One region of the Arthrobacter sp. NicSoilB4 genome, then DNA from elsewhere that is predicted to be linked to it. Evidence: riboswitches for the same ligand, from Rfam matches in the RefSeq annotation. Region 1 holds a riboswitch; each other region holds the start of a gene.
The links. Region 1 has a riboswitch for thiamine pyrophosphate ahead of thiO (glycine oxidase ThiO). Riboswitches for the same ligand answer to the same signal wherever they lie in the genome.
Positions count from the first base shown of each region.

Region 2: it holds a riboswitch for thiamine pyrophosphate, as region 1 does, so the genes downstream of both, LDO13_RS16850 (ECF transporter S component) here and thiO (glycine oxidase ThiO) in region 1, are expected to answer to the same signal.
Region 3: it holds a riboswitch for thiamine pyrophosphate, as region 1 does, so the genes downstream of both, LDO13_RS10630 (bifunctional hydroxymethylpyrimidine kinase/phosphomethylpyrimidine kinase) here and thiO (glycine oxidase ThiO) in region 1, are expected to answer to the same signal.

Region 1 covers NZ_AP024653.1:2,847,913-2,851,179, reverse strand. The annotation lists gene LDO13_RS12890 (ferritin-like fold-containing protein) at 1-545, shown strand, start outside; gene thiE (thiamine phosphate synthase) at 555-1,217, opposite strand; TPP riboswitch at 1,244-1,375, shown strand; gene thiO (glycine oxidase ThiO) at 1,369-2,769, shown strand; gene thiS (sulfur carrier protein ThiS) at 2,766-3,002, shown strand; gene LDO13_RS12870 (thiazole synthase) at 3,008-3,267, shown strand, end outside.
Region 2 covers NZ_AP024653.1:3,663,335-3,666,601, forward strand. The annotation lists gene LDO13_RS16845 (ABC transporter ATP-binding protein) at 1-1,197, opposite strand, end outside; gene LDO13_RS16850 (ECF transporter S component) at 1,197-1,838, opposite strand; TPP riboswitch at 1,903-2,046, opposite strand; gene LDO13_RS16855 (heme-degrading domain-containing protein) at 2,242-2,787, shown strand; gene LDO13_RS16860 (DUF4235 domain-containing protein) at 2,880-3,143, shown strand; gene mnhG (monovalent cation/H(+) antiporter subunit G) at 3,171-3,267, opposite strand, start outside.
Region 3 covers NZ_AP024653.1:2,347,852-2,351,118, reverse strand. The annotation lists gene LDO13_RS10635 (Rne/Rng family ribonuclease) at 1-1,235, shown strand, start outside; TPP riboswitch at 1,340-1,437, shown strand; gene LDO13_RS10630 (bifunctional hydroxymethylpyrimidine kinase/phosphomethylpyrimidine kinase) at 1,420-3,084, shown strand.

The sequences.
Region 1 (3,267 bases):
TGCACGACCGCGCGGTGCTGGGCCGGATCGCCGTGATCGAGTTCCAGCACTACGAACTGGTCAGCGCCAAACTCGAAGCCATGGGTCTGGACACGGAGGCTGCCATGCTGCCGTTCCAGCCGTCCGTGGACCATTTCCACGAACGCACCCGCCCGGCGGACTGGTACGAATCGCTCATGAAGGCGTATGTGATCGACACTGTCTCCGCCGATTTCTACCGGGCCATTTCGCGGTACGTCGACGCCGGGACCCGGGCCCTGGTCGAGCAGATCCAGGCCGATGAGGAGGCCACCGCCGTGCTGCGGGAACGGCTCAAGTCCGCCCTCGCGGATGACCCGCGGCTGGCGTCACGGCTGGCGCTGTGGGCCAGGCGCCTTCTCGGCGAAGCCCTGACCCAGGCGCAGCGGGTGAGCTTCGAGCACGCGTTCATCGGCGGCCTGGTCGACGCTGACGAGGACAGGTCCAAGGAACTGGTCCGCAGGCTCATGGCGGAGCTGGCAGCCAACCACTCGCGCCGGATGAAACAGCTCGGCCTGGCCGGCTGAACTGCCCGCTCAGTTCCCGGCGGCGTCGAGTGCGGCGAGCAGAGCCCGGGCGGCACCGGCGGGATCGTCGGCTTCGGTGATGGCACGGACCACCACGATCCTGCGGGCGCCGGCCTCCACCACCTGTTCCACATTTTCGAGGTCAATGCCGCCAATGGCGAACCACGGCACCCCGCCGGCTGCCGCGTCCGCAGCGTAGCGCACCAGCTCGAGTCCGACGGCGGCGCGGCCCGGCTTGGTGGGGGTGGCCCACACCGGCCCGACGCAGAAGTAGTCCAGGCCGTTGCGGCCGGCCGAGGAGGCAATGGCCGCATCCACCTGCTCCGGGCTGTGGGTGGACAGCCCGAGGGCGGTGTCCTGGCCCAGGAAATCCCTGGCGGCGCCCGTGGGGATGTCCTTCTGCCCGATATGGAATACCGGGGCCCCCGAGAGCGAGGCGAGGTCCGCCCGGTCGTTGACGGCCCACAGGCGGTTGTGGCGGCGGGCTGCCTGGTGCAGGACCTCCAGCAGTTCCAGTTCCTCGGCCGCCTCCAGCGACTTGTCGCGCAGCTGAATGATGTCGACGCCGCCGGCAAAGGCCTCATCCACGAAGTCCGCAAAGTCGCCGCGGCCCTGCCGGGCATCGGTGCAAAGGTACAGGCGGGCGGTGGTGTGGGCGGCATCCTGGCTCATGCCTCCAGCCTAGTTCCTCTAAACTGGGCCAATACCGCGGGAGCCCGCCGCCGACGACGCCACCAGCGTCCGGCGCCGGCAGGCTGAGAGGGCGTCAGAGCCGACCGCTTGACCTGATCCGGTTAGTACCGGCGTAGGGAAGGAATCCTTCATGGGCACCACATCCGCCCGCGGCACGGCCGCGGGCACTGACGCCGAGCCGCCTGCTGCGGCCGGCCCTGATGACACCGAAGCCGGGAAATGTTACGACGTCGCCGTGATTGGCGGCGGGGCTGTTGGCCACGGGATCGCCTGGGCGGCGCGACGCTCGGGCCGAACGGTCGCCCTCATCGACGACGCCCCGGGAAGCGGCGCCAGCTGGGCTGCCGCCGGCATGCTCGCCCCCGTGAGTGAACTGCACTACCAGGAAGAGCCCCTCCTGGAGCTTATGCTCGAGTCCTCACGCCTCTGGCCGGCATTTGCCGCGGCGCTGGAGGCAGGGGGCGCCGGCCCGGACACGCGCACTGCCGCCGTCAGCAGTACGGGTTACCTCACGACGCCGACCCTCGCCGTGGGCGCCGACGCAGCCGACCGCCGGGCGCTCGCGGACCTGCGCACCGTCCAGCAGGCGTACGGCCTTGGCGTCGAGCCGTTGAGTGTCCGCGAGGCGCGCACGCGCGAACCGCTGCTCAGCCCCGGCATCTCCTGTGCCTTCGACATCCCAGCCGACCACCAGGTGGACCCGCGCCGGCTGCTCGCCCGGATCGGGGAACTCCTGGCGGCGGACAGCGGCTGCGACACCGTCAGCCGTCGCGCCGCCGGGCTGTTGTGGCAGGACGGGCGCGTGGCCGGAGCCAGCCTCGCCGGCGGCGGATCCGTGCTGGCCAGGGAAACTATCGTGGCCAACGGGCTGGGCGCCGCCGCGCTCCACGGCCTGCCCGCCGGACTCCGGTTGCCGCTGCGGCCGGTCCACGGCGATATTCTCCGGCTCCGGGTCCCGGAGAGACTGCGGCCGCTGCTCACTTCAACCGTGCGGGGGCTGGTCCGCGGAGTGCCGGTCTACATCGTTCCCCGGCAGGACGGCACAGTAGTCATCGGTGCCACGCAACGGGAAGACGCCCTCGGTGAAGACAGCCGTTCGGCAGCCCCGGCCGGTGCCCCGCCCGGCTCGGCAGTCTCAGCCGGCGGCGTCTACCAGCTGCTGCGCGACGCACAGCAGCTGCTCCCCGCCGTCGCCGAACTTGAACTGCTGGAGGCCACCGCCAGGGCACGGCCCGGGACGCCGGACAACGCACCGCTGCTGGGCCGGGTGGCGCAACCTGGAGGCGCCGGGGGTGTTGCAGGGCTGATCATCGCCACCGGTTTCTTCCGGCACGGAATCCTGCTCACGCCCGCCGCCGCGGACATCTGCCGGCAGTTGCTCGACGGCGCCGCGGACCCCCGCTGGGTCCGGTTCCGGCCGGACAGGTTCGCCGCAGGTACCGAGCCCTGCGGCCCGCCCGCCGCGAGACAGCCGGACACGTCCCTGCGGACCACCAATCCCAACCCTGAGCACAGCAAGGAAACGGCATGAACATCACATTGAACGGAACCGGGCACACGCTGCCCGACGGCGCCTCGGTGGGCACCCTCGTCAGCGCGGTCACCGGCCGGCCGCTGGCCCCGAACGGCCAGTCCGCCGACGGCCGGAAACTCGGGGTCGCCGTCGCCCGCAACGCGGAGGTGGTACCCCGCAGCCAGTGGCACGGCACCGCGCTCGCCGACGGGGACGACGTCGAACTGGTCACGGCGGTACAGGGAGGATGAGCAGCATGGAGGACACCACCCTGGCCGCGGCACCCGGAGTGTCGGCGGCTGCAGCGGATCCGTTTGAGGTCGACGGCGTACAGCTGGGGTCGCGGCTGATCATGGGCACCGGCGGGGCGCCGAGCCTGGGCGGGCTGGGGGCCGCGCTGCTGGCCTCGGGCACCGAGCTGACCACTGTCGCCATGCGCCGCTATTCGCCTGCGGAAGCCGGTTCGCTGTTTCAGCTGCTGCTGGACCACAACATCCGGGTGCTGCCCAACACCGC
Region 2 (3,267 bases), 820 kb from region 1:
GGTGCCGATCCTGGCGATCAGCTGCTGGGCCTTCCACCGGTACGGATCGATCCCGGCGCCGGCGCTGAGTGCCAGGGTGGCGGACACCCGGCCGGAGACCGGCGCAAGCAGGCCGGCCAGGGTCAGGGCGAAGGTGGACTTCCCCGAACCATTCGGTCCCGTGATGGTGAGCGCCTCGCCGGCGCGGACCTGGGCCGAGATGCCGGACTGCACAGGCTCCGGCGGAATGGGACGGAAGCCGCCTCGGAGTCCCGCCCGCCGCTGCCGTTCCCGCGAGACCGCCAGATCCTCCGCGGCCAGCAGCAGCTGCCCCGAAGTGCCGGCCGCGGCTTCCTGGCCGGGGGTCCGTGATCCGCGTGCCCGGGTCTCCGGCACGTAGCCGGGTACCCAGACCCCGGCCGCGGTGAGCATGTCCCGCGCCTGCGCCAGGACCTGGTCCGGCGGCCCGTCGATCAGCACGGCGGAGTCCGTGGCGGATCCCGGCTGCAGCACCACAATCCTGTCCACGAGGTCTTTCCAGACCGAGACGCGGTGTTCCACCACCACCAGGGTGGCCCCGGTTTTGTCCAGGCAGCGCCCGACGGCGTCCCGGACTTCCAGGACGCCGTCGGGGTCCAGGTTGGCGGTCGGTTCGTCAAGCAGGATCAACCCGGGGCGCATCGCGAGGATGCCGGCCAGTGCCAGCCGCTGCTTCTGGCCGCCGGAGAGGGCCGACGTCGGGTGGTCCAGCGGCAGCCGGCCCAGCCCGACGTCGTCGAGCGCTTCCGCCACGCGTGGCCAGATGTCCGCCGGGGGTACGGACAGGTTTTCCGCGCCGAAAGCGACGTCGTCGCCAAGGCGCGAGAGCACCACCTGGGTCTCCGGGTCCTGCTGCATCAGCCCGGCACGGCCACGCCGGGCCCGGGGCGGGGCGCTGTCGATCAGCAGGCTGCCGGTCTCGTCTGCGTCCTCGCTGTCAGCCGGCGCGGTGCCGGCCGTACGGCCGGCGTCACCGGCGGAGCTGTCGCCCAGCACCCCGGCCAGGGCGTGGAGCAGCGTGGACTTGCCGGCGCCCGAGGGCCCCAGCAGCAGCACGCGCTCCCCGGGCCGGATGTCCAGGTCCAGGCCGCTGACGGCGGGCCGGGACCGGCCGGCGTGCCGCCAGCCCCAGCCGCGAGCGGTGATCGAGGCCGGGCGGACCCCCTCTAAGGCAGGCATCAGGAGAAGACGGGCTCCGTAGCCGCCTTGCGGGAGGCAAAGGAGCTCAGCACGCCGGTCCTGGCCAGTCCCCGGGTGGCGAGCCAGGACAGGCCGCCGGCGATCACAGCGCCGGAGATGGCGGTGAAGATGATGTAGGCAAGCTTGTCACCGCCTGCGTAGGCAATGTTCCAGCCCCAGGGCATAAACGCATCGTTCAGCCCGCAGAACAGGCCCGCGCCGGCCCCGGCCAGCAGGGACACCGGCAGGTTGAACTTCTTGTAGATGAACGCGGCGAACACCAGTTCCGCGCCGAGGCCCTGCAGGATCCCGGAGATCAGCACCGTGGTGCCGTACTGCGAGCCCATGATCAGCTCGCCCGTGGCGGCCACCGCTTCGCAGAACAGTGCGGCGCCCGGCTTGCGGATGATGAGCATGCCCAGCACCGCCGGGATCATCCAGCCGCCGGCGTAGAGCCCGGTGAGTGGCGGGTAGAAGGCGTTGACGGGGGCGGAAATGAGGTTGGCGCCCTGGGACCAGGCCCAGAAGATCACGCCGCCCGCCACCGCGATCAACGCGGCCACCACAATGTCCACTACACGCCAGTTGTAGTTGAGTCGGGTGCGCGTTTGTTTCACAGATGCAGCAGATGTATCAGTCATATCGTCCTCCTGAGGAACAGGAGGGGAGAGTGCCCCGGGCCGCGGCTTCTGCCACCGCTCCGGGCACTCCGAGAACTCGACTCCCTTGCGCCGGTACTAACCGGATCAGGTTCGAGGGTCTGCGGCTGTCCGCACTCTCAGCGCCCACCTGTGGTTTCCCCGGATTTCCCCGGTGATGCCCGACGGCGGCGCTCCCCTGTCGTATTGAAAATAGCCCTTGTGGGCGTGGCCCAGTTTACACCCGGAAGAGGTTGTTTTCCGGGCCCGTCCGTCACAATCCGCCGGCTTGGCCGCCGGTGACCTGCGGACCCTTGCTTGGTAGAGTCGGCAGGGCATGGAACACCGGACACCGCCGCGGCCGTTTGGCTACCCGACGGCGGCCAACCAACGGAAGCTGAATCACGTGACCACCTCACCAGTTCCTTCACCCGGCTACGATCCGGACTCCGCCGAACCGCAGCCGCACGGCTCCCTGGCGGCACTCATCGGCAGCATCCTGGCGGAAATGGACGAACTGCAGTTCCGGTCTTTCAGCAAGGACGACGCCCTGGATCTGGGGCTCCGCCTGGTGGAACTGGGCAGGCAGCGCTCCCACCCGATCGCCATCGACATCACCAAGGGCGAGCAGGTGCTTTTCCATGCGGCGCTGGAGGGCGCCACCCCGGACAACGAGCGCTGGATCAGGGCCAAGCAGCGCACGGCCGTGCGGTACGAGGTCCCGTCGCTGCTGGTGGGACTCCGGGCCCGGGCCGCGGGGCGGATGATCGAGGACAACGCCTGGTTCGATGAGAAGGAATTTGCCGCCCACGGCGGGGCCTTCCCCATCTACGTGCGCGGAACCGGGATGGTAGGCACCGTCACGGTGTCGGGTCTGCCGCAGAAAGCCGACCATGAACTGGTGGTCGAGGCCCTGTCGGACATCCTCGGCCGCGCGGGTACCTCAGGCTGACCTGTCCCGCCCCCTGCCTGCCTGGCTGGACCGCCGGGCCAAGAACGCTACGCTAGGGGAAGCCCAGTTCCCGCCTCCAAGGAGTCCGCAGAATGAACATCCTCATCAAGTTGCTCGGCACCGGCGTCAGCCTGCTGGCCGGCTTCGCTGGCACCAAACTCGTCGACACCGTCTGGGAGAAGTCCACGGGCAGCAAGCCGCCCAAGGGCCAAGACGACGACGTCCCCACCACACTGCGCCACGCACTGACCTTCGCGCTGATCTCAGCGTCCGTCAGCGCCATCATCCAGGTCCTCGCCAACCGCGGCACGCAGCGCGCAATCACGCGCTTCGCCAAGACCCAGGACATCGTCTAAAGCGCCTCGTTTAGGGCGCACCAGCCATCACCGCCCGCCGGTAACCTCGTCGCCGTCGTCGTCCGTGAAACCGCGCGTTCCGGCCGCCTGCTGCACCACGGCTTCCAGTTCGTCGGTGCTGAGC
Region 3 (3,267 bases), 500 kb from region 1:
GCACCGAAGCCATGACCGTGGTGGACGTCAACACCGGCAAGTTCACCGGCTCCGGCGGCAACCTCGAGGAAACCGTCACCAAGAACAACCTCGAAGCAGCCGAGGAAGTCGTCCGGCAGCTCCGGCTCCGCGACATCGGCGGCATCATCGTCATCGACTTCATCGATATGGTGCTCGAATCCAACCGCGACCTGGTACTGCGCCGCATGGTGGAATGCCTGGGCCGGGACCGGACCAAGCACCAGGTGGCCGAGGTGACCTCGCTGGGCCTCGTGCAGATGACCCGCAAGCGGATGGGCACCGGGCTGCTTGAAGTCTTCGGCGAACAGTGCGAGACCTGCGCCGGGCGCGGCATCGTGACCCACGACGAGCCCGTCGAGCACCGCCGCGCCAACGTCGTTGCCGCCGAGCACCACGTCCCGCGGACCGAGCAGCAGCCGGCCGCGCGGACCGAACGCAAGAGCCGCCGCCGCGGCCGGGGCGGCCAAGGAACGGACGTCCAGTCCGCGCCGGCAGCCGTGCACGCCGAGCCCACCGAAGCCGAGCGCCACGCCAAGGCCGAGGCAACCCGCGCCGCCCTGGCGAACATCGCAGCAGCGGCGCACGCCGCCCACCTGCATGACGGCGAGGCAACCGCCGCCGACGCCGGGGCCCGCGAGGCAGCGGTGGAGGCCGCAGTCGAGGCTGCCGTCGAGCTGGCCGCGTCGGAGGAAGCTGCCGGGCGTCCGGCAGCCGTGCTGACGTTTGGCGGCGAGCAGGTCGCTCTTCCGTTCGTGGAGCACGCCGACGAGGCCAGTGCGCCCGCGCTGACCCTGGACCTGCTGACCGAGGCTTTCGCCAACCTCGGCGAAGCCGAAGGGGCCAAGGTTCCCGCAGCGCAGGAACCGGCAACACAGGAGCCTGCAGCGAAGGCGCCGGCGGCCCGGACGGCAGCGGCAGCTCCGGCCCGCACCGGCGGAACCGGCCCGGGACGCACCCAGTCGCCGGGTTCCCAGACCGAAGCTGAAGCCGAAGCCGGTACCTCGCGTGCCCGCCGCGGACGCCGCAACCGGAGCGCCAGCCGCGCCCAGGGTGCAGCGAATGAAACCTCGGTGGAGCAGCGCCAGGAATCCCGGCAGTCCGCCGCCGTTTCCGTGCACGAGGCCAAGGTCCCGGCAACAAAGGCGCCGGAGGCGAAGCCGGCCGCCAGCGAGCCGATCATCCTCGGCGTCGGCGTTCCGGCCTCGGAGCTTTAGCCCCGGAACAGTTCAGCAAGGCCGCGGGTGCGGTCCGGACGGCGTAGCAATACGCGCGGTTCGGGCCGTGCCCGCGTCTTCGTTAAGGGATGCGGCTAGGCTGGAACCCTGACACGGGGTGCCGCGCATCGAGCCGGCTGAGATCCAGACCCGTTGAACCTGTCCGGTTAGCACCGGCGAAGGGATGTCTCTCTTGACCACCGCCTCATCGTTTCTTCCGCCTGTCCCCGCCCCTTCGACGCCCCGGATCCCGCGGGTGCTCGCGATCGCCGGCTCCGACCCCTCCGGCGGCGCCGGCATCCAGGCCGACCTTAAGAGCATTGCCGCGCACGGCGGCTACGGCATGGCCGCCATCACGGCCCTGACCGCCCAGAACACCCGCGGTGTCAGCGCCGTCCACGTCCCGCCGGCGGCCTTCCTGACCGCCCAGCTGGATGCCATCAGCCAGGACATCACCATCGACGCCGTCAAGATCGGGATGCTGGGGGATGCCGCCGTGATTGATGCTGTCCGCGGCTGGCTCGAGAGGGCCCGGCCCGGCGTCGTGGTCCTGGATCCCGTTATGGTGGCGACGAGCGGAGACCGGCTGCTGCAGGAGTCCGCCGAGGCAGCCCTGCACGCGCTGCTGCCGTACGCGGACCTGATCACGCCCAACCTCGCCGAACTCGCCGTCCTGCTCAGGGAGGAGACCGCCGAGGACTGGGCCGGGGCACTGGAACAGGGCAAGCGGCTCGCCGCCCAGACCGGCTCCACGGTCCTGGTGAAGGGCGGCCACCTCCAGGCCGGAACGGGCCCCGGGGGCGACCAGACCGGCCCCGGCAACGACGACTGCGGCAACGGATGCCCCGACGCGCTGGTCAACACCGGCGGACTCCTGGCCCAGGACGTCGTGGTGGTGCCGGGAGAGCGGGTGCACACCCGCAACAGCCACGGCACGGGGTGTTCGCTGTCCTCCGCGATCGCCACAGTCCAGGCCAGGAAAATCGGGCAGGCCAGGGACACGGCGCGGGCCGGCGGAGCGGGGGACTGGGAAGCCGCGCTCCGCGAGGTCAAGCCATGGCTGCAGGAGGCACTGCGCACCTCTGCGGCCCTCGGCGTCGGCACCGGCAACGGCCCGGTCCACCATTTCCACCACGTGCAGCAGTACACCCATGACCACGGCGCCCGGCAAAGGGGAACCGCCGCCCGGGGACCGGCCGAAGGGGAGTTCGCCGTCGCGCTCCGGGAAGCGGCCACCGCCGACCTTAAGGCGATCTACGGCCTTGACTTCATCAGGGGCCTCGCCGACGGAACGCTGCCGGAGAACGAGTTTGCCTACTACCTTGCCCAGGACGCCCTGTACCTCAATGGCTACTCCCGCGTGCTGGCCCGGGCCGCCGCGATTGCACCCACTGAGGCCGAGCAGCTGTTCTGGGCCCGCTCGGCGCAGAACTGCCTGGAGGTCGAGTCGGAGCTGCACCGGACCTGGCTCAGCACGCGCACGGCGGTGACGACGCCCGGGCCGGTCACCAAGTCCTACGTTGACCACCTCCTGGCCGCCTCGATCTCCGGCAGTTACGGTGTGCTCGTGGCCGCCGTGCTGCCGTGCTTCTGGCTCTATGCCGAGGTGGGTGAGACCCTGTACCGGCAGTTCCTCGCCGCTGGCGCACCGGAGTCCCATCCCTACGCCGTCTGGCTGCGCACCTACGCCGACGAGGCGTTTGTTGCCGCCACCCGGCAGGCCGTCGCCTACACCGACGCCGCCGCCCGGGCGGCATCGGCGGGCGAACGGGACGCCATGACGCTGGCCTTCCGGCAGTCCGCACGCTACGAGGTCGACTTCTTCGACGCGCCGCGGCTGCACGCCTGACGGCGGGCGCCCGGATGGGCCTGTACGATAGGTGGGCACGGTTCCGGAAGTCGTTGCGGCGGGCTCTGTCCATACAGAGTGGTGCCTATCACGTACCTCCCTTCGGAACCAGCCTCATTTGCGGCCGAAGGCAAAATTAGCGTAGTCTAGATCTTCGGTGCTTACGCCAACACTTGGGTTATG